Regions from separate parts of the Azospirillum agricola genome, predicted to be linked through region 3. Evidence: riboswitches for the same ligand, from Rfam matches in the RefSeq annotation. Region 3 holds a riboswitch; each other region holds the start of a gene.

Region 1 (7,395 bases), on a different contig from region 3:
GCTCTCGCCGTCGAAGGTCACGCTCCCGGCGGCCGGCGGGGCGAGGCCGGCGAGGATGCGCAGCAGCGTCGTCTTGCCCGCTCCGTTCGGGCCGATCAGCCCGGTGAAGCGGCCGGCCTCGATGCCGAGCGTCACCCCGGACAGGATGCCGCGTCCGCCGGCGGCCGCCGCGACGGCGGTGGCGTCGATGCGCATCACGCCTCCTCGCGGCGCAGCCGCCAGATCAGGGCGATCAGGAAGGGCGCGCCGATCAGCGCGGTGACGACACCCAGCTTCAGCTCCGGCCGGGTCGGCAGCAGGCGCACGGCGATGTCGGCGGCCAGCGTCAGCGAGGCCCCCGCCAGCCCGCTGACCAGCAGCAGCCGGCCCGGCCGCGCGCCGACCAGCGGGCGCAGCAGGTGCGGCGCCACCAGCCCGACGAAGCCGACGGCGCCCGTCACCGACACGGCGCTGCCGACCGCCAGCGCCGCCCCGGCGATCAGCCGCATCCGCAGCGCCGCGAGGTCGAAGCCGAGGCTGCGCGCGGTGTCCTCCCCCAGCGTCAGGGCGTCGAGCGCGCGGGCGGCCGACAGGGTCAGCGCCCAGCCGGCCAGCATCGGCGGCAGCACCAGCCGGAGCTGGTCGGTGCCGCGGTCGGCCAGCGAGCCCATCAGCCAGAAGACGATCTCCAGCGCCGCGTAGGGGTTGGGGGCGAGGTTGAGCGCCAGCGCGGTCAGCGACCCGGCGAGGCTGTTGATGGCGATGCCGCCGATGACCAGGGTCGTGGTCCCGGCGCCGCGCGCCGCCATGATGTTCAGCAGCAGCGCCGCCGCCGCCGCGCCGGCCATGCCGCCGAGCGGCAGCGCCAGCGCCAGGGTCGCCGACAGCCCGCTGTAGAAGACGATCACGGCGCCCAGGGCGGCGGCGCTCGACACCCCGACGAGGCCCGGCTCGGCCAGCGGGTTGCGCAGCCAGCCCTGCATCGCCGCCCCGGTCAGGCCGAGGCTGAAGCCGACCAGCAGCCCGAGCGCCGCGCGCGGCAGCCGCAGCTCGGCCAGCACCAGGGCCGGCAGGGTGGCGCGGCCGTCCAGAAGGTCGCCGAACGCGGCGCCGAGGTCGAAGGGGACATAGCCGATGACGACGGAGGCCAGCCCCAGCGCCGCCGCCAGCAGCGCCAGCCCGGCGACCAGGGCCGGGTAGGGGACGCGCTCGTCCAGGGGAAGGGGGGCGGGGTGGAGGCTTTCGCTCATTGTGCTCATGGCGCGGGTTCCCGGGCGGCGGCCAGCAGTTCGGCGGCGTCGGCGATCTGCGGTCCGGCGCAGGTCCACAGCCGCGAGGGCAGGGCGACCGTGCGGACGCGCGTCGCCAGCGCCTCGACCGCCGGGTGATGCAGCATCGCGTGGGCCAGCGAGGGCGGCGCGTCGGGGGCGGCGTCGACGATCAGCCGCTCGGCGCCGCCGAGGATGATGGCCTCCAGCGGCAGGGCGCCCTGGCTGCCCAGCGGCAGGCGGTCGGCGAGGTTGTCGAGCCCGACGCGGGTCATCAGCGCGTCGACCAGCGAGCCGGAGCCGGCGACGAAGCCGTTCGGCCGCAGCACCACCGCCGTCGGGCGCCGCTCCGGCGCCGCTGTTGCCATGCGCCGCTCCGGCGCCGCTGTTTCCGTGCGCCGTTCCGGCGGCGCCGTTGTTGTGCGCCGCTCCGGCGCCGTGGCGGCCAGCGCGTCGAGGCGGGCGGTCATGCCGGCGACCAGCTCCTCGCCGCGCTCCGGCTCGCCGACCGCCTGGGCCACCATGCGGATCTGCCCGGCCACCCCCTCGACCGTCTGCGGGACGTCCAATTCCAGCAATGGAATGTCGAGCCGCCTCAGCAGCCCGACCGCCGTGCGCGTGGTGTATCGGCCGGCGAGCACCAGATCGGGGCGCAGCGGCACGACCTCCTCCGCCAGCCCACGGTTGACCGGGACGGCGGCGGCCAGCGCCGCCACGGTGGAGCCGCGCGGGTCGCGCGCCAGCCATGTCACCGAGGCGACGCGCTCCGGCCCGACCAGCCGCAGCAGCAGCTCGTCGGCGCAGAGGTTCAGCGAGACGATGCGCTGCGGCTTGCCCCGCGGCGCGTCGCCGCCGGCCAGCGCCGGCCCGCCCGCGAGGGGCAGGACGGCGGCGGCCAGCCCGAGAAGAAGCGGCAGCCTCACAGCGACAGCCGCAGCCCGACATAGCCGGCGCGGCCGGGGGCGCCGTAGGTCCAGACCTCCTCGTAATGGCGGTTGAACAGGTTCTCGACACGGCCGAAGAGGTCGACCTGTTCGGTCAGCCTGTAGGAGCCCGCCAGATTGACCAGCGTGTAGGGCGCCAGATGGACGACCTGCCGGTTGTAGGCGGCGTCGTAGGCCCAGTCGCTGGCCCGCCCGTTGTGGACGATGCCGAGGTTCGCGCTGGCGCGGTCGTCGAGGAAGCGGTAGTTGACGTTCAGGCTGGCGAGCTGCCTGGGCCGGCGCACCAGCTCGGTCCCCGTGGAATCCTCGCCGTCGGTCAGGGTGTAGGAGCCGCGCAGCACCAGCTTGTCGACCGGCTCGACCGACAGCCCCAGCTCGACGCCGCGCACCCGCGATTCGCCGGGCATGTTGACCGAGGTCCGTCCGGTTCCGGTGATCAGGTCGCGGATGCGCTGGTTGAAGTAGGTGGCATCCAGCGACGCCCGCCTGCCCCAAAGCGGCTGGTCGAAGCCGGCGTCCCAACCGCGCGCCTTCTCCGGCTTCAGGTCCGGGTTGCCGGCGTAGGTGGCGGTGTAGCCGTACAGCTCGAACAGGGTCGGGTTCTTCACCCCGGTGCCGTAGGAGGCGCGCAGCTTGGTGCCGGTGGCGTCGATCAGGTACGCGGCGGTCGTGCGCCAGGTGGTGGCGTCGCGGAACAGGTCGTTGTCGTCGTGGCGGACGCTGCCGGTCAGGGTCAGCCGCTCGAACAGGCCGAGCTTGTACTGGCCGACCAGCCCGGTGGAGCCGATCGAGCGGTCGAAGTTGGAAAAGCTGCTCTTGCTGATCGCCTTCTCGTCCTCATGCTCGACGGCGGCGGTCAGCACATGCTCGGCCGGACCGCCGGTCAGCGTCAGGTTGGTCTGGTAGTCGAGCTTGGTCTTGCGGCCCTCGTAGGAGCTGGTGACGGTCTTGGCGGCGTTGCGGTAGTCGCGCTGCTGGTTGCCGTGGGAGACGCCGGCGATGTGTTCCCAGCGCCCGTCGAAGAAGGCGACCTTGCCCTGGAGCCGGCCGAAATACTGCTCGCCGCTGGTGTCGGTGCCGCTGTCCACGGCGCCGCGTCCGCCGACGAAATCGTCGGTGTCGGCGCGGAAGCGGGTGTAGCGGCCGACCACGCCGATCTCGCTGTTGCCGGTCGGACGCAGGGCGACGTTGCCGGCCAGCGTGCCGTTGCGGTAGCCGTCCTTCTCGGGATTGCCGCGCCGCCTGTCGGCGACCGAGACGCCGTCGCTGAGCACCCCCTGGCCGCTGAGGGCCGCGTCGTAGCGCTCGTTCCCGGCGGCGACCGAGGCGCGTCCGGCCAGCGTGCCGAAGGAGCCGCCCTCCACCGCCGCCTTGGCCGAGAGCGGCCCCTGTCCGCGCTTGGTGACGATGTTGATGACGCCGCCGACCGCGTCGGAACCGTAGAGCGCGCTCTGCGGCCCGCGCAGCACCTCGACCCGCTCGACGTCGCCGGCCAGCAGGTTGGCGAAGTCGTATTCGGAGCCGGAGGACGGGTCGTTCATCTCGATCCCGTCGACGATGACCAGGGTTTGGTTGCCTTCCGATCCACGGATGCGGACCTGGGTCAGCGTGCCGACCGGGCCGGTGCGGTTGACGGCGACGCCCGGCACCTCGCGGAGCACGTCGGACAGGAGACGGGTCTGGCGCTGTTCCAGCTCCTCGCCGGTGAGGACGGTCAGGGCGCTGCCGGTCTCGGCGGCCGGGGTGGGGACGCGGTTGGCCGTCACCGACAGCGCCGGCAGGGCCACACTGGTGCTTTGGGTGGCGGTGCCTTGCGCCAAAGCGGAAAGGGGAAGGAAAGCGCCGCCGAACAGGATGGCGAGCGGCAGCGTCCGGGTGGGACGCGGAACGAAGGCGGGCATGGGGACCTCGGGCGGGACGCCGGTGGCACGTCACCGCGAACAGAGTCCCATCGAATCCCCGCGCAGACGGAGGCCCGACTGACGACCTCCGGTGCACCCCGCCCGAACGCGTTCGCGTGTGACCACGACTGACGGCAGGTCTCCTGGCTCGCGGGTTCTCGTCGTTCCGTCGCCTTCCCAGGATTCGCGATCCCAGTGGCGTGATGACGGACGACTCGCCGCTCACAGTTGCGGGGGCAGCCTCGGCATGAAAGCGGTCGCGGCGCCTCGCGGCGCAGACCGGACTCCCGACCGTGTTCCCTTTTCAGCCCTTGCGGGCAACCGTCGGGGAGGGACCGTAGGGGGTGGTCGCGAACGGGTCAACCCTTTTGAGGGGGGGCGGCTTCCGCGCGCGCCCCCCTCCGGCCGGTTTCAGGCGGCGACACTGCCCTGCGGCAAGCGGTCGAGCAGGGCGGTGATGCGGGCGCGGGTCGCCGCGTCCAGGCGGAACTGGAACCGGGTCCGCCCGTCCACCGCTCCCGCGATGCGGGCGTTCACCGTCGCCCCGCCGTCGATGGACAGCTCGACGGCGGTGCCGTCCGGGATGGCGAGCACCTGCTCGATCGCCGCGCCGCCGAGCGACAGGTCGTGGGTGCGGCATCGGATCTCCTGTCCGGCCACGCTTATGCGGATCGGCAGCTCCACGACGTAGCGGATGAAGGCGCGCCGCTCCCCGGCGTGCGACACCGCCGACAGGAAGTTCTCCACCTCGCCGCGCAGCGTCTCGGCCTGCCGCGACAGGTCGCTGGCCGCCGCCAGCACCTGCTCGGCCGCCGCCCCGGTCACCGTCGCCGTCTCGCTGACGTTGCCGATGTTGGACGACACCTCGCGGGTGCCGGTGAAGGCCTGGGTGACGTTGACCGCGATGTCCTGGGTCGCCGCCCCCTGCTGGCCGACGGCGTCGGCCATGGCGCCGGCGGCGGTGTTGACCTCCGAGATGATGCGGGCGATGCCGGTGACGATGGCGGCGGCCTCGCGCGAGGCCTCCTGCACCGAGGCGACCTGGGTGCTGACCTGCTCGGTGGCCTTGGCCGTCTGGCTGGCGAGGTTCTTCACCTCCGAGGCGACCACCGCGAAGCCCTTGCCGGCCTCCCCGGCGCGGGCCGCCTCGATGGTCGCGTTCAAGGCCAGAAGGTTGGTCTGGCTGGCGATGTCGTTGATCAGGCTGACCACCGCGCCGATCCGCTCGCCGGCCTCAGACAGGCTGCCGACGATGGCGCTCGCCCGGTTGGCCTCCTCCACCGCCTGCCGCGCGGTGGTCGAGGACAGGTCGATGTGGCGGGAGATCTCGGCGCCGGTGGCGGCCAGCTCCTCGGCGGCGGCGGCCACGGTCTGCACGTTGGCGGCGGCCTGCTCGGCGGCCGACGCCACCGCGGTGGAGCGCTCGCTGGTTTCCGCCGCCGCGCCGCTCATCGACTGGGCGGTGGCGTGCAGCTCGGTCGAGGCCGTGGCGAGCGAGCGCAGCATGCCGCTGACGCTGCGGTTGAAGTCCTGGGTCAGCTGGTCCATGGCGGTCTGGCGGCGCTCCTTGGCGGCCGTCTCGGCCTGCTGTTGGGCCTCCAGCTTCTGGCGCTCCAGCGCGTGTTCCTTGAAGACGCCGACGGCTCCCGCCATGGCGCCGATCTCGTCGCGGCGGTCGAGGCCGGGGATGGCGGTCTGGAGATGCCCGTCGGCAAGCCCGCGCATCGCCGTCGTGATCGCCTGGAGCGGGCTGGTGATGCTGCGGCCGACCAGCACGGCGACGACGGCGCTGACCAGCACGGCGCCCACCACCGTGACGGCGAGCCAGATGAGGGCTTGCAGCACGATCTCGGCGGCCAGCGGCGCCAGCGCGTCCTGCTGGGCCTTGGTGGTGCGGGCGAGGTCGCCGACGAGGGCGGCGATCTCCGGGCCGATGGCGCCCAGCACGTCGACGACGATCCTGTTGCGGTCGGCGACCGCCTTGTCGAGCGCCGCGACGGCGGCGAGCAGGGCCTTGGCGTCGGCGGCCAGCGCCGGGGCCGCCGTATCGGCCAGGGCGGGGAGGGTGGCGAACTCCTGGGCGGGGGCGCCGTGCGGCTTCTTCTCCAATTCGACCAGGAAGAGGGCGGCGACGCCGCGCAGCCGCTCGATCTCGGTGACGAGGCGGACGGCGTCCAGCACGCGGGCGTGGTTGCCTTCGGCCTCGGCCTTGGCGGCGGCCGCCCGCGCCTCGCGGGTCAGGCGGTCGGCCAGGGTCTTGGCCTCGGCGTAGGCGGCGTTGCCGGCGTCCTGGAAGGTGACCGAGCGGTCGAATTCGGCGCCGTAGAGCGCCACGCGGTCGCGCAGCGTCGCCAGTTTGCCGCGCATCTCGTCGCTGTCGGCGCCGCGGGCGGCCTCCTCGACCATGGCGACGGCGCGGGCGGTCGAGGCGTCGGCCTCCTTCACGAAATTGGCGCCGCTCTTGCGCAGGTAGTCCTTCACGAAGTTCCGCGTGGTGATGACCTCGGCCTCGACCCGCGCGATGGTGGCGTTCAGCCCGGCGCGGTCGCGGTAGGCGGCGAAGACGCCCTCGACGGAGCGTGCGCTGGTGATGCTGAGGACGCTGACCAGGATCAGCACCGCGATGACGGCGGCGTAGCCGATCCACAAGCGGGGGCCGATCTTCAAATTGCGCACGAAGGTCGTCATGGGCGTGTTCCTGGGACGAGCGGACGGTGATCGGACGGGCGCGTCCCCCATTGGACGTTCGTATGACCGATCGGATGGGGTCTGGATAGCAGACCCGCTCAACCCGAGAACGGTAAAATATGCTTCATATTATAGCCAAATTGACGCAGATCGTCCGCAGCCGCGCGTTGCGGAACATTCTGTCCCGCGCTGCGCAACATCGGTGAATTCCGGCCGCTGAATTCCGGTCGGTGAATGCTGTCGCTCGCGCCTTGGCGCGGCCTTCTCCACCCCGCCCCTCCCTCGCCCGGCGGGGCGGGGTGAAGGGTCACGCCGCCAGCGCCGGGATGTCGTCGCGGATGCAGGAGACCTGATGCCCCGGCGCCACCTCGCGCAGTTTGCGGGCGGCGGGCTCGGCGCAGGCGGGCAGGGCGAAGGGGCAGCGGGTGCGGAAGACGCAGCCGGACGGCGGGTTCAGCGGGCTCGGCACATCGCCTTCCAGAAGGATGCGCTGGCGCGGGGCGTCGGGGTCCGGCGTTGGCGCCGCCGACAGCAGCGCCAGCGTGTAGGGGTGGCGCGGGCGTTCGTAGAGCGCGTCGCTCGGCGCCAGCTCCATCATGCGGCCGAGATACATCA
Region 2 (7,395 bases), 260 kb from region 3:
GGGTGATGCCGAACTCGGCCGCCTGCTTGACGCCGTTGGTGGCGTCGCCGCCGGCGTTGGCGAAGCCGATGACGTCGGCCTTCGACGCCTGCGCCTGCAACAGGAAGGACGAGAAGTCGGCGGTGCCGAGCGGATGGCGGACGGCGCCGACGACCTTGCCGCCCAGCTTGGTCACCATCTTGGTGGTCTCCTCCTCCAGCGACTGGCCGAAGGCGTAGTCGGCGGTGATGAAGTACCAGTTCTTCTTGCCCTGCTCGACCAGCGCGCGGCCGGTGCCGGCGGCCATGGCGTAATTGTCGTAGGCCCATTGGAAGCCGTAGGGGCTGCATTGCGCGCCGGTCAGCGCGGTGGCGCCGGGACCGGACATCAGGAAGATGCGCTTCTTCTCCTTGGTGATCCCCTGCACGGCGAGCGCCGCCGCCGAGTTCGGCACGTCGGCGATGACGTCGACGTTGCCGGTGTCGACCCACTCGCGCGCCTTGCTGGCGGCGATGTCGGCCTTGTTCTGGTGGTCGGCGACGACGATCTCGATGGGCGCGCCGACGACCTTGCCGCCGAACTCCTCCGCCGCCATGCGCGCGGCGATGGCCGAGCCCTCGCCGGCCAGATCGGCGTAGATGCCCGACCGGTCGTTCAGCACGCCGATGCGGACGACGTCGTTCGACACCTGGGCCTGGGCCGCGGTGCCGGCGAGCGTGAGCAGCGCGGTGCCGGCGAGAAGAAGGGTGCGCATGGATGGTCTCTCCCTCTGGATTCTTCTGAGTGTGCGGGCGTGGTTTTGTTGTTCTTGGTGAAGCGCCGGAGCGGCGCCGCCCCTGCCCGGCGGGCAGGAAGCGGCGCCGCTCCGGCCGGCTTGCAAGGGCGGGCGGCCGGACGCCTCGAACGCTGGTTGCCTCACACGCCGAGATAGGTGTGGAGCTTGTCCATGTTGGCGTGGAGCTGGTCGTTGGGGATCATGTCGACGACGTGCCCCTCCTCCATCACGTAATGGCGGTCGGCGATGGTGGCGGCGAAGCGGAAGTTCTGCTCGACCAGCACGATGGTGAAGCCGCGCTGCTTCAAGGCCCGCACCGCCACGCCGATCTGCTCGATGATGACGGGGGCCAGGCCCTCGGTCGGCTCGTCGAGCAGGATCAGGGTGGCGCCGGTGCGCAGGATGCGGGCGATCGCCAGCATCTGCTGCTCGCCGCCCGACAGGCGTGTTCCTTGCGTGCTCCCACGCCCCTTCAGGTTGGGGAACAGCTCGTAAATCTGCTCCACCGTCATCCCGCCGTCCTTGATGACCGGCGGCAGCGTCAGGTTCTCGTCGACGCTGAGCGAGGAGAAGATGCCGCGCTCCTCCGGCACATAGCCGATGCCCAGGCGCGGGATCCGGTGCGGGGCCATGCCGATCAGCTCGGTGCCCTGGAAGCGGATCGAGCCGGTGCGCTTGGCCATGATGCCCATGATGGCGCGCATGGTCGAGGTCTTGCCGGCGCCGTTGCGCCCCAGCAGCGTCACCACCTCGCCCTGGCGCACCTCCAGGCTGACGCCGTGCAGGACGTGGCTCTCGCCGTAGAAGCCGTGCAGGTCGCGGACCTCCAGCATGGCGGTCCCAACCTGGCTGGTCTTGCTCTGCATCCCGTCAGGCATGTCCGGTCCCCATGTACGCTTCCATGACCTGGGCGTTCTTCGACACCACCTCGTAGGGGCCTTCCGCCAGGATCTCGCCGCGCCGCAGCACGGTGATGGTGTCCGACAGATGCGCCACGACCGAGAGGTTGTGCTCGACCATCAGCACGGTGCGGTCGGCGGCGACGCGCTTGATCAGCGCCGCGGTGCCCTCGATGTCCTCGTGCCCCATGCCGGCCAGCGGCTCGTCGAGCAGCATGACCTCCGGGTCGAGGGCGAGCGTGGTGGCGATCTCCAGGGCGCGCTTGCGGCCGTAGGGCAGCTCGGCGGCCAGATGATGCGCCCAGGGGGTGAGGTTGACGTCCTCGATCAGTTGCAGGGCGCGGCCGTGCAGGTCGTGCAGCGAGGATTCCGACTTCCAGAAATGGAAGCTGGTGCCGAGCGGGCGCTGCAAGGCGACGCGGACGTTCTCCAGCACGCTGAGGTGCGGGAAGACGGCCGAGATCTGGAAGGAGCGGACCAGCCCCATCAGCGCGATGTCGGCCGGCCTGGTGCGGGTGATGTCCTTGCCCTTGTAGAGGATCTGGCCGCGCGTCGGCGTCAGGAACTTGGTGAGCAGGTTGAACACCGTGCTCTTGCCGGCGCCGTTCGGGCCGATCAGCGCGTGGATGGTGCCCCGCCTCACTTGCAGGTTCACCTCCTTCACAGCCACGAAGCCCTTGAACTCCTTCGTCAGGCCACGTGCTTCCAGGATGATGTCGTCGGTCATCGGCGGTGCGATCCCCTCCCTGTCGTCCTTGTGGTTCCCGGCCGTTCCCGGTGGGACGTTTCACCGGCCTTCGTAAGCACGAGGCGTGCCAACAAACGGCGTTCGTGACGGAATGCTTGGGTTTCCTGCCTTCCGCTCGCCGGACAGCCATTCGGCCTAATCCGTTTGTCCACGGAAGTGTCGGATTACCAGACACTCTGTCCAACGAACATGCCAAGATTCCCGACACTTCACAAGAGGTTGTCGAAAGACCGAACTGTTGAAAAAGCCAATGGTAACATACCCGTATTGGTTGGTGGCCGACCGCGGGCCAGCGAAACGTGCGCCGCACAACGAAGGGAGATTCGCACGACGGTGCTCCTTGCCGACCTGCCGACCTGCCGACCTTCCCGGCGCACTGGTGGTTTGCGTCATCCCGGCGCTGGCGATTCTTGCGCAACGGGGCCGGAAGAGGCCGCCGACGCGATGACGGCGCCGCGCGTGGTCATGGCAACCGCCTTCCCGACGGTCCACGGCCTGCATCTCCGCCTCGTCGCAAGGACGGGCTGAGCCGCCACGGGCGATCACGCTTGCAAAACCCCACCGCCACTGCGAATGTGGCGAACCGACGGTGCCCCGGCGCCCCCAAGGGGTCGGGGATAATAGGGAATGCGGTTCGGATTCCGTCTTGGGATCCCAAGCCGCGGCTGCCCCCGCAACTGTGTGCGGCGAGTTCCACTTCGAGAAAGCCACTGTCCCTCGGGCCGGGAAGGCGGAAGACGGAACGACGACCCGCGAGCCAGGAAACCTGCCGCCGGATCATGAACACCCTATCCAGCCCCGCCGGGTGTGGCGGGAGAATAAGGACAGCGAGAGCATGAGCACCCCTTCGATCCGGACAGCGTCCGCGCGAAACGCCGCCGCCACCTCGGCCCGCACCGCCGTCGCCGCCTTTGCCGCGATGCTGCTGGGCAGCTTCCTGCTGTACGGCGTCGGCTTCGCGCAGCCGCAGCAGATCCACGACGCGGCCCACGACGCCCGTCACTCCTTCGCCTTCCCCTGCCACTGAGTCCGACTCATGGCTCTGATTCGGCGGCTGTTCACAGCCGCCCTGGTCGCGGGCGTGCTCTCCGGCACGGCCGCTTCCGTCGTTCAGCAGGCGACCACCGTCCCGCTGATCCTGGAAGCCGAGAAGTATGAGGTGGTGACGCCTCCCCCGGCCGCCGCAAGCGCCGCTCCCGCCGCGCAGGACCACGCCGCGCATGGCGCGCCCGTCCGGCAGATCGGCGAGGCCGTCCCCGAATCGGCCGACGAGGCGTTCCAGCGCCTGTGGCTGACGGTCGCCTCCAACCTGCTGACCGGCGTCGGCTACGCGCTGCTGCTCGCCGGCGTCATGCTGCTGATGGGCGAGCGTGTGGACGCGCGGCGCGGCCTGCTGTGGGGCGCCGGCGGCTTCGTCGCCTTCGCTCTGTCGCCCTCCTTCGGCCTGCCGCCCGAACTGCCGGGCATGGCCGGGGCCGATCTGGAGGCCCGCCAGCTCTGGTGGCTGGCGGCGGCGCTTTGCGCCGGCAGCGGCCTGCTCGCCGTCGCCTTCGCTCGCAACCGCGCGCTGGTGGCGGCCGGCGTCGTGCTTGCCGCCCTGCCGCATCTGGTCGGCGCGCCGCACCCCGAATCGCCGGAGGGCGCCTTTCCGCCCGAGCTGGCGGCGCATTTCGTGGCGGTCTCGCTGGGCGGCGCCGCGCTGTTCTGGGCGCTGCTGGGGGCGGTCTGCGGCGCGATGATGAGCCCGATCGTCGCTTCCACCGAAGACGACGACGCGTAGGAAGGACCGCAGCATGTCCGCACCCCTCAAGGCGGCGGCCGGCAAGACGCCGGCCACCGTCATCACCGGCTTTCTCGGCGCCGGCAAGACCACGCTGATCCGTGGCCTGCTGGAGCGCTCCGGGGGCCGCCGCCTCGCGCTGATCATCAACGAGTTCGGCGACGTCGGCATCGACGGCGACATCCTGCGCTCCTGCGGCAACCCGACCTGCACCGAGGACGACGTCATCGAGCTGGCGAACGGCTGCCTGTGCTGCACCGTCGCCGACGATTTCGTCCCGGCCATCGAGAAGCTGCTGGCCCGCCCGGATCCGCCCGAGCACATCGTCATCGAGACCAGCGGCCTCGCCCTGCCCAAGCCGCTGGTCCAGGCCTTCCACTGGCCGGCGATCAAGTCGCGGGTGACGGTGGACGGCGTGATCGCCGTGGTCGACGCCGCCGCCGCCGCCGAGGGGCGTTTCGCGCCCGATCCGGCGGCGCTGGCGGCCCAGCGCGACACCGCCGGCACGGTCGACCACGAAACGCCGATCGAGGAGGTCTTCGAGGACCAGCTGCTCTGCGCCGACCTGATCGTCGTCAACAAGACCGATCTGGTCGGGGCCGACGACCTCGTCCGCGTCGAGGGGATCATCCGCGAGGCGCTGAACCGCGACGCCAAGCTGGTGCGGGCATCGCAGGGGGCGGTCGACCCGCTGGTGCTGCTCGGCGTCGGCGCGGCGGTCGAGGACGACCTCGCCAACCGCCCGAGCCATCACGACGACGAGGACGGCCACGACCACGACGACTTCACCAGCTTCGTCGTCGAGCTGCCGGCGCAGCCCGACCCGGCCGCGCTGGCGAAGACGCTGGAGGAGGCAGCCGGCCTGCACGGCGTGCTGCGGCTGAAGGGCTTCATCGACGTTCCCGGCAAGCCGATGCGCCTGCTGGTGCAGGGAGTCGGCACGCGGGTGCAGACCCATTACGACCGCCTGTGGAAGCCCGGCGAGGAGCGCCGCAGCCGTCTGGTGGTGATCGGCGAGACCGGCCTGGACCGCGACGCCGTGACCCGCGCGATCGCCGGGTAGCGTCCTATCCCTCTCCCCTCCCGGGAGAGGGTGGCCCGCAGGGCCGGGTGAGGGGCGATCGTGCGTGGCGTGCGTCCTGCCACCGATAGCCCCTCACCCTCCCCGCTTCGCGGGCCCCCTCCCTTTCCCGGGGCGGGAGAGGGCATCACGCCTGAACATGTGTGGCAACCGATGCATCTGCTCGCCGCCCGTCAGGACGACCTCGACGCCGGCCCCCAGGCCGAGGATCTGGGGCAGTCGGCGGCCGACCTCGTCGTGCTGTCCTTCTCCGACAGCGACCTGACCGCGCTCGCCGCCGCCTGGCGGGCGAACCGCGACCGCCTGCCGTCGCTGCGGCTGGCGAACCTGAACCGCCTGGGGCATCCCCTGTCGGTCGATCTCTACGCCGATTCGGTCATCGCCGGGGCCAAGCTGGTGGTGCTGCGGCTGCTCGGCGGCAGCGGCTACTGGCGCTACGGGCTGGACCGCGTCGCCGCCGTCTGCCGCGAGCGCGGCGTCGCCCTGGCCGTCCTGCCGGGCGATTCGCGGCCCGATCCCAACCTCGACGGCTTCGGCACCGTTCCGGCCGAGGCCGCGCAGCGGCTGTGGCGCTTCTTCTGCGAGGGCGGGCCGGACAACAACGCCAGCCTGCTCGCCTACGCCGCAACCCTGGCCGGCCGGCCGCTGCCCTGGAGCGAGCCCGCCCCGGTTCCCCGATTCGGCGCCTATGACGGCTGGCGCGAAGTTGTTCTCGACGGTGCCCCGGTGGCGGCGGTGGTGTTCTACCGCTCGCACCTGCTGGCCGGCGATCTGGCGCCGGTGCGGGCGCTGTGCGGGGCGCTGGCCGGGCGCGGCCTCGCACCGCTTCCGCTGTTCGTGTCCAGCCTGAAGGAGCCGGACTGCGCCGCCTGGATGCGCGCCACCCTGACCGCCCGCGACGCGGCGCTGGTCGTCAACACCACCGGATTTTCGGCACGCCGGGAATCCGGTGGGGATGGTTCGCCGCTGGAGGCCAACGGCACGCCGGTGCTCCAGGCCATCCTCTCCACCACGCCGGAGGAGGGGTGGCGCGCCTCGACGCGCGGCCTGACGCCCTCCGACCTTGCCATGAACGTCGTGCTGCCGGAAATGGACGGCCGCATCATCGCCCGCGCCATCGCCTTCAAGGCGGCCGGCGAGCCCGACCCCGACCTACAGTTCGCGGCCCCCGCCCTGCGCCCGCTTCCCGACCGGGTGGACGCCACCGCCGACCTCGCCGCCGCCTGGGTGCGGCTGGCGCGGACTCCGCGCGCCGCACGGCGGATCGCCCTGGTGCTCTCCGACTACCCCGGCCCCGGCGGCGGCATCGGCCACGCGGTCGGGCTCGACAGCCCGGCGAGCGCCGTGGCGATGCTGGCCCGCCTCTCCGTCGAGGGCTACGCCCTGTCCGATCTTCCGGCCGACGGCGCCGCGCTGATGGACACGCTGACCGGCCCGCCCGCCGCGACGCTGAGTCTGGCCGAGTACGACCGGCTCGCCCCCGCGGGCGCGCGGGCGCGCATCGCCGCCGTCTGGGGCGAACCGGACGCCGACCCGGCGCTGCGCGACGGAGCGTTCGCGTTCCGGATCCGGCGCTGCGGCAACGCCCTGGTCGCCGTGCAGCCCAGCCGGGGCCACGGTCCGCTGACCACCGCCCAGCACCACGACCCCGACACGCCGCCCAGCCACGGCTATCTTGCCTTCCACCTCTGGCTCCGTCATGCGGCCGGCATCCACGCCCTTGTGCAGATCGGCGCGCACGGCACGCTGGAATGGCTGCCCGGCAAGGCCGTCGCCCTGTCGTCCGAATGCTGGCCGGAGATCGTCGGCGGCGCCCTGCCGGTGCTCTACCCCTTCATCGTCAACAACCCCGGCGAGGGCGTGCAGGCGCGCCGCCGCTCGGCCGCCGTGCTGATCGGCCACCTCACCCCGCCGCCGGTCGAGGCCGGGCTGCACGGCGACCTCGCCGGGCTGGAGACCGCCATCGACGAGTATTCCCAGGCGACCGCGCTCGACCCGCGCCGGCTCGGCCTGCTGCGCGAGACGATCCTCGATCTGGCGTGGCGGTCGGGGGTGGCGGCGGACTGCAACCTGCGCCCCGACGACGACCCCGAGGCCATCCTCGGCCGGCTCGACGCCCATCTCTGCGACATC
Region 3 (7,395 bases):
GCTGGCGCGCGGCATCGGCGCCCGGATCGACGGCGAGGGGCACCGGGGCGGCGCCTTCTGGACGCCGGTGTCGGTGACGCGCAAGGCGGCGGGGTGGAAGGGGCTGTTCCCGCACCTGTCGCTCGACCGCGCCAAGCCCGGCCTGATCGCGGTGAACGCCGCCGGGCGGCGCTTCGTGAACGAGGGCGCCTCCTACCACGACTTCGTCGAGGCGATGTTCGAATCGCACCGCACGGTGCCGACCATGCCGGCCTGGCTGGTCTGCGACGCCGCCTTCGTCGCCAAGTACGGGCTGGGCGTCGTCCACCCCGGCACGACCAACCTGAAGCCCCACGAGGCGAGCGGCTATCTGACCACCGCCCCGACGCTGGAGGAGCTGGCCCGCAAGATCGGCGTCGACGCCGCCGGGCTGGCGGACAGCGTGCGGCGGCACAACGGCTTCGCGCTGACCGGCAGCGACCTGGATTTCGGCAAGGGCGACACCGAGCTGAACCGCTTCAACGGCGACCCGGCCCACGGCCCCAACCCCTGCCTGAAGCCGATCGAGACCGCCCCCTTCGTCGCCGTCGCCGTCTGGCCGGCGGAGATCGCGTGCAGCGCCGGTTTGGCGACCGACGTCGACGGGCAGGTCCTCGACGAGAACGGGCGGGTGATCGGCGGGCTCTACGCCTGCGGCAACGACATGGCGTCGGTCATGGCCGGCACCTATCCGGGGCCGGGAACCACGCTGGGGCCGGCGCTGGTCTTCGCCTACCGCGTGGCGATGCACGCGGCGGGCCGGAGCGACGCGGCCGGCGGGCTGGGCGCCGGCCGGGACGCCGTGGCGGAGCGGGCGGCGGCGCGCTGAGCGGCGGGGCCCTCCCCACCGTCACGCCGCCCTCCGGCCCCCTCCCCGCGCGGCAGGGGGCCGGAGGGCGCGCCCGGAGAACGGGCTTGCCGAAGCCGCCGTCTGTTCCCAATCTGTCATGATGGGCTCCGTTCGTGTACGGGCGCCCGACCGATGGGAAGGACAGGTGTGCGGTGATCATCGAAAGCGACCTCAAGCTCGACTTCAAGGATGTGCTGATCCGGCCGAAACGCAGCACGCTGCAAAGCCGCAACGACGTGAACGTCAACCGGACCTTCACCTTCCTGCACAACCAGCGCGACTGGACCGGCTTCCCGCTGATCGCCGCCAACATGGACGTCGTCGGCACCATGGCGGTGGCCCGCGCGCTGTCGCGCTTCGGCGCCATGACGGCGCTGCACAAGCATTACCGGGCCGAGGATCTGATCGCCTTCTTCCAGGAACCCGACACCGGCAACGTCTTCTATTCGCTGGGCACCACCGAGGCCGACCACGACAAGTTCCAGGCGGTGAAGGCCAAGGCCCCGGTCGGCAGGATCTGCCTGGACGTCGCCAACGGCTACACCGAGCGCTTCGTCGAGGTGATCGGCCGCATGCGCGACGAGAATCCGGACATCGTCATCATGGCCGGCAACGTCGTCACCGGCGACATGACCGAGGCGCTGCTGCTGGCCGGGGCCGACATCGTCAAGGTCGGCATCGGGCCGGGCTCGGTCTGCACCACCCGCAAGATGACCGGCGTCGGCTATCCCCAGCTTTCCGCCATCATCGAATGCGCCGACGCCGCCCACGGGCTGAAGGGGCAGGTCTGCGGCGACGGCGGCTGCACGGTGCCGGGCGACATCTCCAAGGCCTATGGGGCGGGGGCCGACTTCGTCATGCTCGGCGGCATGCTGGCCGGCCATGACGAGTGCGAGGGCGAGGTCCGCTTCGAGGAGCGCGACGGCCAGCGCGTGCCGGTCGCCATGACCTTCTACGGCATGTCGTCGGACACCGCGATGCACAAGTACGCCGGCGGCGTCGCCTCCTACCGCGCGTCGGAGGGCAAGACGGTCGAGGTCCCCTATCGCGGGCCCATCGAGGGCACGATGCAGGAGATCATGGGCGGCGTGCGCAGCATGATGACCTACATCGGCGCCACCAAGCTGAAGGAGGTGCCCAAGCGCACCACCTTCGTGCGCGTCAGCGCCCAGTTGAACAACATCTTCGGCGGCTGACGGCCCCGGCGATCCGGGACGCTCCGGGACGGGGTTCGCGGCCGGCGGACCCCGTTTCATTTTTTCCGCCGGAACCCGGCGATGCGGCCCAGATCGAGCTTGACCCGCGCCCCGTCGAACGGCTATGTCTCGGCGCCCCGATGGAAGGGTGGCCGAGTGGTTAAAGGCAGCAGACTGTAAATCTGCCCGCGTAAGCGTACACTGGTTCAAATCCAGTCCCTTCCACCATCAGCGCAAGCGCCGGGCCGCCGGATCCCACTCTGTCCGGCCGCCCACGCCCCGGCGCATCGCGCCCACCCTTCACGCCGCACAAAATCCTCGCCATCGCGTCGGCGGCCGTTCCGCGCCCGCGATGCCGCCCCTCCGCGCGGCCGAACGAATCCCTTGACGGGCCCCCGCCCACCACCTACCATATCTAGCGTTATGGTTCCCCACATCATCAAGATGCAGGGCTAAGAGGGAAGCCGGAGAATCGCGCCACGGCGCGTTTCCAGCCGGCGCTGCCCCCGCAACTGTGAGCGGAGAGCGGTTTCGTCGTTTCAGCGTCACTGGTGCCGGCCCCGCTTTTGCCGGGCCGCGCCGGGAAGGCCGGACGGAGCCGCCGTGACCCGCGAGCCAGGAGACCTGCCATGACCGAATGAACGTCCACGGGCGGGGTGTCCGGTGGTGCGCTTGCCCCGTGTGCGCGGCGTTTCCGTCCGCGCCCGCCGCAAGCCGTGCTCCCGCGCCATCCGCCGCACACGACCAAGGGATCACGGATGCCGGCGCTCGCTCAAGACCTCGCCCAGGATTTTGCCGCCCAGGGTTTTTCCCAGGACGTCTCCGCCCAGGACGTCTCCAGCGGCTTCGACCGTCACGGGAACCTGCTGCCGCGAACCCGGCGCACGCCCGAGCGGTCCGGCGGCCGCGCCCCGGCGGAGCGCTGGACGCCGCCCTCCCCCTCCGTCATCCGCATCGACCGCGCCCGCGACGCCCTGCTGACCGGCTTCGGCAAGGCGACGCTGGACGACCGCTACCTGCTGCCGGGCGAGGGCTACCAGGATCTGTTCGCCCGCGTCGCCGCCGCCTACGCCGACGATGCCGCGCACGCCCAGCGCCTCTACGACGCCATCTCGCGCCTGTGGTTCATGCCGGCCACCCCGGTGCTGAGCAACGGCGGCACCACGCGCGGCCTGCCGATCTCCTGCTTCCTCAACGCCGTGCCCGATTCGCTCGACGGAATCGTCGACGTCTGGAACGAGAATGTCCGGCTGGCGTCGAACGGCGGCGGCATCGGCACCTATTGGGGCGGCGTGCGCTCCATCGGCGAGCCGGTGAAGGGCAACGGCAGCACGTCGGGCATCATCCCCTTCATCCGGGTGATGGACAGCCTGACGCTGGCGATCAGCCAGGGCTCGCTGCGGCGCGGCTCGGCCGCCGTCTATCTCGACATCCACCATCCGGAGATCGAGGAGTTCCTGGAGATCCGCAAGGCGTCCGGCGACTTCAACCGCAAGAGCCTGAACCTGCACCACGCGGTGGTCATCACCGACGCCTTCATGCAGGCGGTGCGCGACGACACGCCCTTCCCGCTGGTCAGCCCGAAGACCGGCGCCGTGCTGCGGCACGCCAACGCCCGCCAGGTCTGGCAGAAGATCCTGGAGGCCCGCATGCAGACCGGCGAGCCCTATCTGCTGTTCGGCGACACGGTGAACCGGGCGCTTCCCAGGCACCAGCGCGACCTCGGCCTGCGCGTCACCACCTCCAACCTGTGCAGCGAGATCACGCTGGCGACCGGCAGGGACCATCTCGGCAACGAGCGCACGGCGGTCTGCTGCCTCGCCTCGATGAATCTGGAGACCTGGGACGAGTGGAACCGCGAGGAAGGCCTGGTCGAGGACGTGCTGCGCTTCCTCGACAACGTGCTGACCCGCTTCATCGAGGAAGCGCCGGAGGGCATGGAGAAGGCCGTCTATTCGGCGATGCGCGAGCGCTCGGTGGGGCTGGGGGTGATGGGCTTCCACTCCTTCCTCCAGGCGCGCGGCGTGCCGTTCGAGAGCGCGATGGCGAAGGCGTGGAACCTGCGCTTCTTCCGCAAGCTGCGCCGCGACGCCGACGCCGCCTCGGTCGCGCTGGCCCACGAGCGCGGCCCCTGCCCGGACGCCGCCGAGCGCAACATGATGGTGCGCTTCAGCCACAAGCTGGCCATCGCGCCGACCGCCTCGATCAGCATCATCTGCGGCGGCGCCAGCGCCTGCATCGAACCGATCCCGGCCAACATCTACACCCACAAGACGCTGTCCGGCTCGATGTCGGTGCGCAACCCGCATCTGGAGACGCTGCTGGCCGCCAAGGGCGCCGACCGGCCCGAGGTGTGGCAGTCGATCATCGAGCATGAGGGCTCGGTCCAGCATCTCGACCTGCTGAGCGAGGACGAGAAGGCGGTCTTCCGCACCGCCTTCGAGATCGACCAGCGCTGGATCGTCGAGTTCGCCGCCGACCGCACGCCCTTCGTCTGCCAGAGCCAGTCGATCAACCTCTATCTGCCGGGCGACATCGACAAGTGGGACCTGCACATGCTGCACTGGACCGCCTGGGAGAAGGGCCTGAAGAGCCTCTACTACTGCCGCTCCAAGTCGGTGCAGCGCGCCGCCTTCGCCGGCAAGGACGGGGCCGCCGGCAAGGACGGGGCCGCCGGCAAGGCGGAGGTCATGCAGGCGCCGCGCACCGACTACGAGGAATGCCTCGCCTGCCAGTGAGCCGCCTCCCGTCGGGCCGCCCGCCCGCCCTCCCCGCCATCACGGATCCTCGTCCCATGACCTCGCTTCTCCACCTCGACCCCATGAGCCTGATCGGCACCGGCCGCGTCGGCCTGCTGCAAGGCTCGGCCGCCTACAACGTCGACCGCTACCCCTGGGCCTACGCCTACTGGAAGAAGCAGCAGCAGGTCCATTGGATGGGCGAGGAGGTGCCGCTCGGCGAGGACATCAAGGACTGGACCTCCGACCGCGTCACCGACGGCGAGCGCAACCTGCTGACCCAGATCTTCCGCTTCTTCACCCAGAGCGACGTCGAGGTCAGCGACAACTACCTCAAGCGCTACATGCCGATCTTCCAGCCGCTGGAGGTGCAGATGATGATGGCCGCCTTCACCAACATGGAGACGGTCCACATCGACGCCTACGCCCTGCTGCTGACCACCATCGGCATGCCGCAGACCGAGTTCGCCGCCTTCCGCGATTATTCGGAGATGCGCGACAAGGCCGACTACATGCACAGCTTCGGGGTCGGCACGGTGGCCGACGTGTCGCGCACGCTGGCGATGTTCGGCGCCTTCACCGAGGGGATGGCCCTGTTCGCCAGCTTCGCCATGCTGCTGAACTTCCCGCGCCACAACAAGATGAAGGGGATGGGGCAGATCGTCACTTGGTCGGTGCGCGACGAGAGCCTGCATTGCGAGGGCATCATCCGGCTGTTCCACGAATGGAACCGCGAGACCGGGGCGATGACGCCCGCCGTGCGCGACGACATCCTCGACGTCTGCCGCACCATGGTGGGGCTGGAGGAGCGCTTCATCGAGCTGGCCTTCGCGCTGGGGCCGGTGGCCGGCATGACGCCGGAGGACATCCGCGCCTACGTCCACTACATCGCCGACTGGCGGCTGACGCAGCTCCGCCTGCCGACGCTGTACGGGTATTTCAAGGCGACCGACGGCGGCTACGAGCCGGTGCGGCCGCACCCGCTGCCCTGGCTGGTGGAGATCCTGAACGGGGTCGAGCACGCCAACTTCTTCGAACAGCGCGCCACCGAATATTCCAAGGGCGCCACCCGCGGCCAGTGGGACGGGGCGGACGGCGTCTGGGCCGCCTTCGACCGGGCGCGCTCCGCCGGCGCCTGACGGACCCGCCATCCGGAAACAGCCGGCTTGAAAGCCCGGCCCTTGCCTTGGCAGAGTGGGGGCGATGCCTCCAATCCGAAGGAACGATGGCCGTGAGCAGCGTGGGACGCACCCTGGGACTCGCCGTCGGGCTGGCTTCGCGCCCCGTCCTGCTTCTCGCCCTGGCCCTGCTCTGCTGGACCGCCGGGCCATCCTGGGCGGGGCCGGAACCGGCGAAGCCGGAGCGGCGGGTCGCGCTGGTGCTGGGGAACAGCGGGTACCAGCACGCGCCGCGCCTGCCCAACCCGGTCAACGACGCCCGCGCCATCGCCGATTCCCTGCGGAGCGCCGGATTCGAGCTGATCGGGGGCGGTGCGCGGCTCGACCTCGACAGGGCCGGCACGGAGCGCGCCATCCGCGACTTCGGCGGCAAGCTGGCCGGGGCGGATGTCGGGCTGTTCTACTACGCCGGCCACGGTCTCCAGATGCGGGGCACCAACTATCTGCTGCCGGTGTCCGCCAACCTGACGAAGGAGGCGGATGTCCGCTACGAACTCATCGACATCGAGATGGTGCTGGACGAGATGGCGCTGGCGGAAAGCCGCCTGAACATCGTCATCCTCGACGCCTGCCGCAACAACCCCTTCGGCGGGCGCGGGCTGCGGTCGGTGTCGCCGGGGCTGGCGCAGATGCAGGCGCCGGCCGGCACGATCATCGCCTACGCCACCCAGCCCGGCGCCGTGGCGGCCGACGGCCAGGGCTCCAACAGCCCCTACACCGAGGCGCTGGCGACGGCCCTGCTGAAGCCCGGCGAGACGGTGTTCGACGTCTTCAACGACGTCGGCCTCGCCGTGAAGCGCACCACCGGCGGGGTGCAGCAGCCCTGGGTGTCCGCCTCGCCGATCGAGGGGCGCTTCTATTTCCTGGGGCCGACCACGGTGGTCACCCCGGCGCCCGCGCCGGCCGGAGCCGACAAGGAGGCGCTGTTCTGGGACAGCATCAAGGCCAGCAGCAACCGGAAGATGTTCGAGGCCTATCTGAAGCAGTTCCCCCAGGGCACCTTCGCGGCCATCGCCGAGGCGCGGATCGCCGAATTGAGCGGACAGGACGCCGCCCCGGCACCCGGCGCGATGCCCGCCCCGATGGCCGCCACACCGCCCGCCGAAACACCCGCTCCGGCGGCGGCGCAAACGGCGGCGCAGACGGCGGCGGCGCGGACCCCGGCGCCCGCCCCGCCGCCGGCGCGTCCGGTCGATCCGTCCGCGATCCCGCGCGTGAACGCCAAGGCGCGCGCCGCCCTGGCGAACTACCCCAACCTGCCCTCGCCGAAGGCGCTGGCGATTTCCGAGCGCGGGGGCTACGCCTACTTCACCAACCGCACCGGCAGCCGCACGGAGGAGGACGTCAAGCGCACCGCCCTGCAATTCTGCCAGCATCAGGCCAAGGCCCCCTGCACCCTCTACGCGGTCGGCGAC

Evidence for each region. A riboswitch is a leader RNA that binds a small molecule or an ion and turns the genes downstream of it on or off. The one in region 3 is predicted to bind cobalamin.
Region 1: linked by a shared signal. The riboswitch ahead of JN22_RS12435 (TonB-dependent receptor plug domain-containing protein) and the one ahead of JN22_RS03045 (ribonucleoside-diphosphate reductase subunit alpha) in region 3 are both predicted to bind cobalamin.
Region 2: linked by a shared signal. The riboswitch ahead of JN22_RS04225 (CbtB domain-containing protein) and the one ahead of JN22_RS03045 (ribonucleoside-diphosphate reductase subunit alpha) in region 3 are both predicted to bind cobalamin.

What each region holds. Positions count from the first base shown of each region.
Region 1 covers NZ_JAIFZR010000004.1:793,369-800,763, reverse strand. Annotated here, with positions in the region: gene JN22_RS12450 (ABC transporter ATP-binding protein) at 1-195, opposite strand, end outside; gene JN22_RS12445 (FecCD family ABC transporter permease) at 195-1,229, opposite strand; gene JN22_RS12440 (ABC transporter substrate-binding protein) at 1,235-2,170, opposite strand; gene JN22_RS12435 (TonB-dependent receptor plug domain-containing protein) at 2,167-4,092, opposite strand; cobalamin riboswitch at 4,209-4,433, opposite strand; gene JN22_RS12430 (methyl-accepting chemotaxis protein) at 4,504-6,780, opposite strand; gene JN22_RS12425 (ABC transporter ATP-binding protein) at 7,088-7,395, opposite strand, start outside.
Region 2 covers NZ_JAIFZR010000002.1:301,186-308,580, forward strand. Annotated here, with positions in the region: gene JN22_RS04210 (ABC transporter substrate-binding protein) at 1-733, opposite strand, end outside; gene JN22_RS04215 (ABC transporter ATP-binding protein) at 895-1,632, opposite strand; gene JN22_RS04220 (ABC transporter ATP-binding protein) at 1,625-2,380, opposite strand; cobalamin riboswitch at 2,972-3,189, shown strand; gene JN22_RS04225 (CbtB domain-containing protein) at 3,237-3,428, shown strand; gene JN22_RS04230 (CbtA family protein) at 3,438-4,181, shown strand; gene cobW (cobalamin biosynthesis protein CobW) at 4,195-5,244, shown strand; gene cobN (cobaltochelatase subunit CobN) at 5,416-7,395, shown strand, end outside.
Region 3 covers NZ_JAIFZR010000002.1:39,146-46,540, reverse strand. Annotated here, with positions in the region: gene JN22_RS03060 (FAD-binding protein) at 1-847, shown strand, start outside; gene JN22_RS03055 (GMP reductase) at 1,021-2,064, shown strand; tRNA gene JN22_RS03050 (tRNA-Tyr) at 2,207-2,292, shown strand; cobalamin riboswitch at 2,472-2,710, shown strand; gene JN22_RS03045 (ribonucleoside-diphosphate reductase subunit alpha) at 2,823-4,802, shown strand; gene JN22_RS03040 (ribonucleotide-diphosphate reductase subunit beta) at 4,859-5,941, shown strand; gene JN22_RS03035 (caspase family protein) at 6,028-7,395, shown strand, end outside.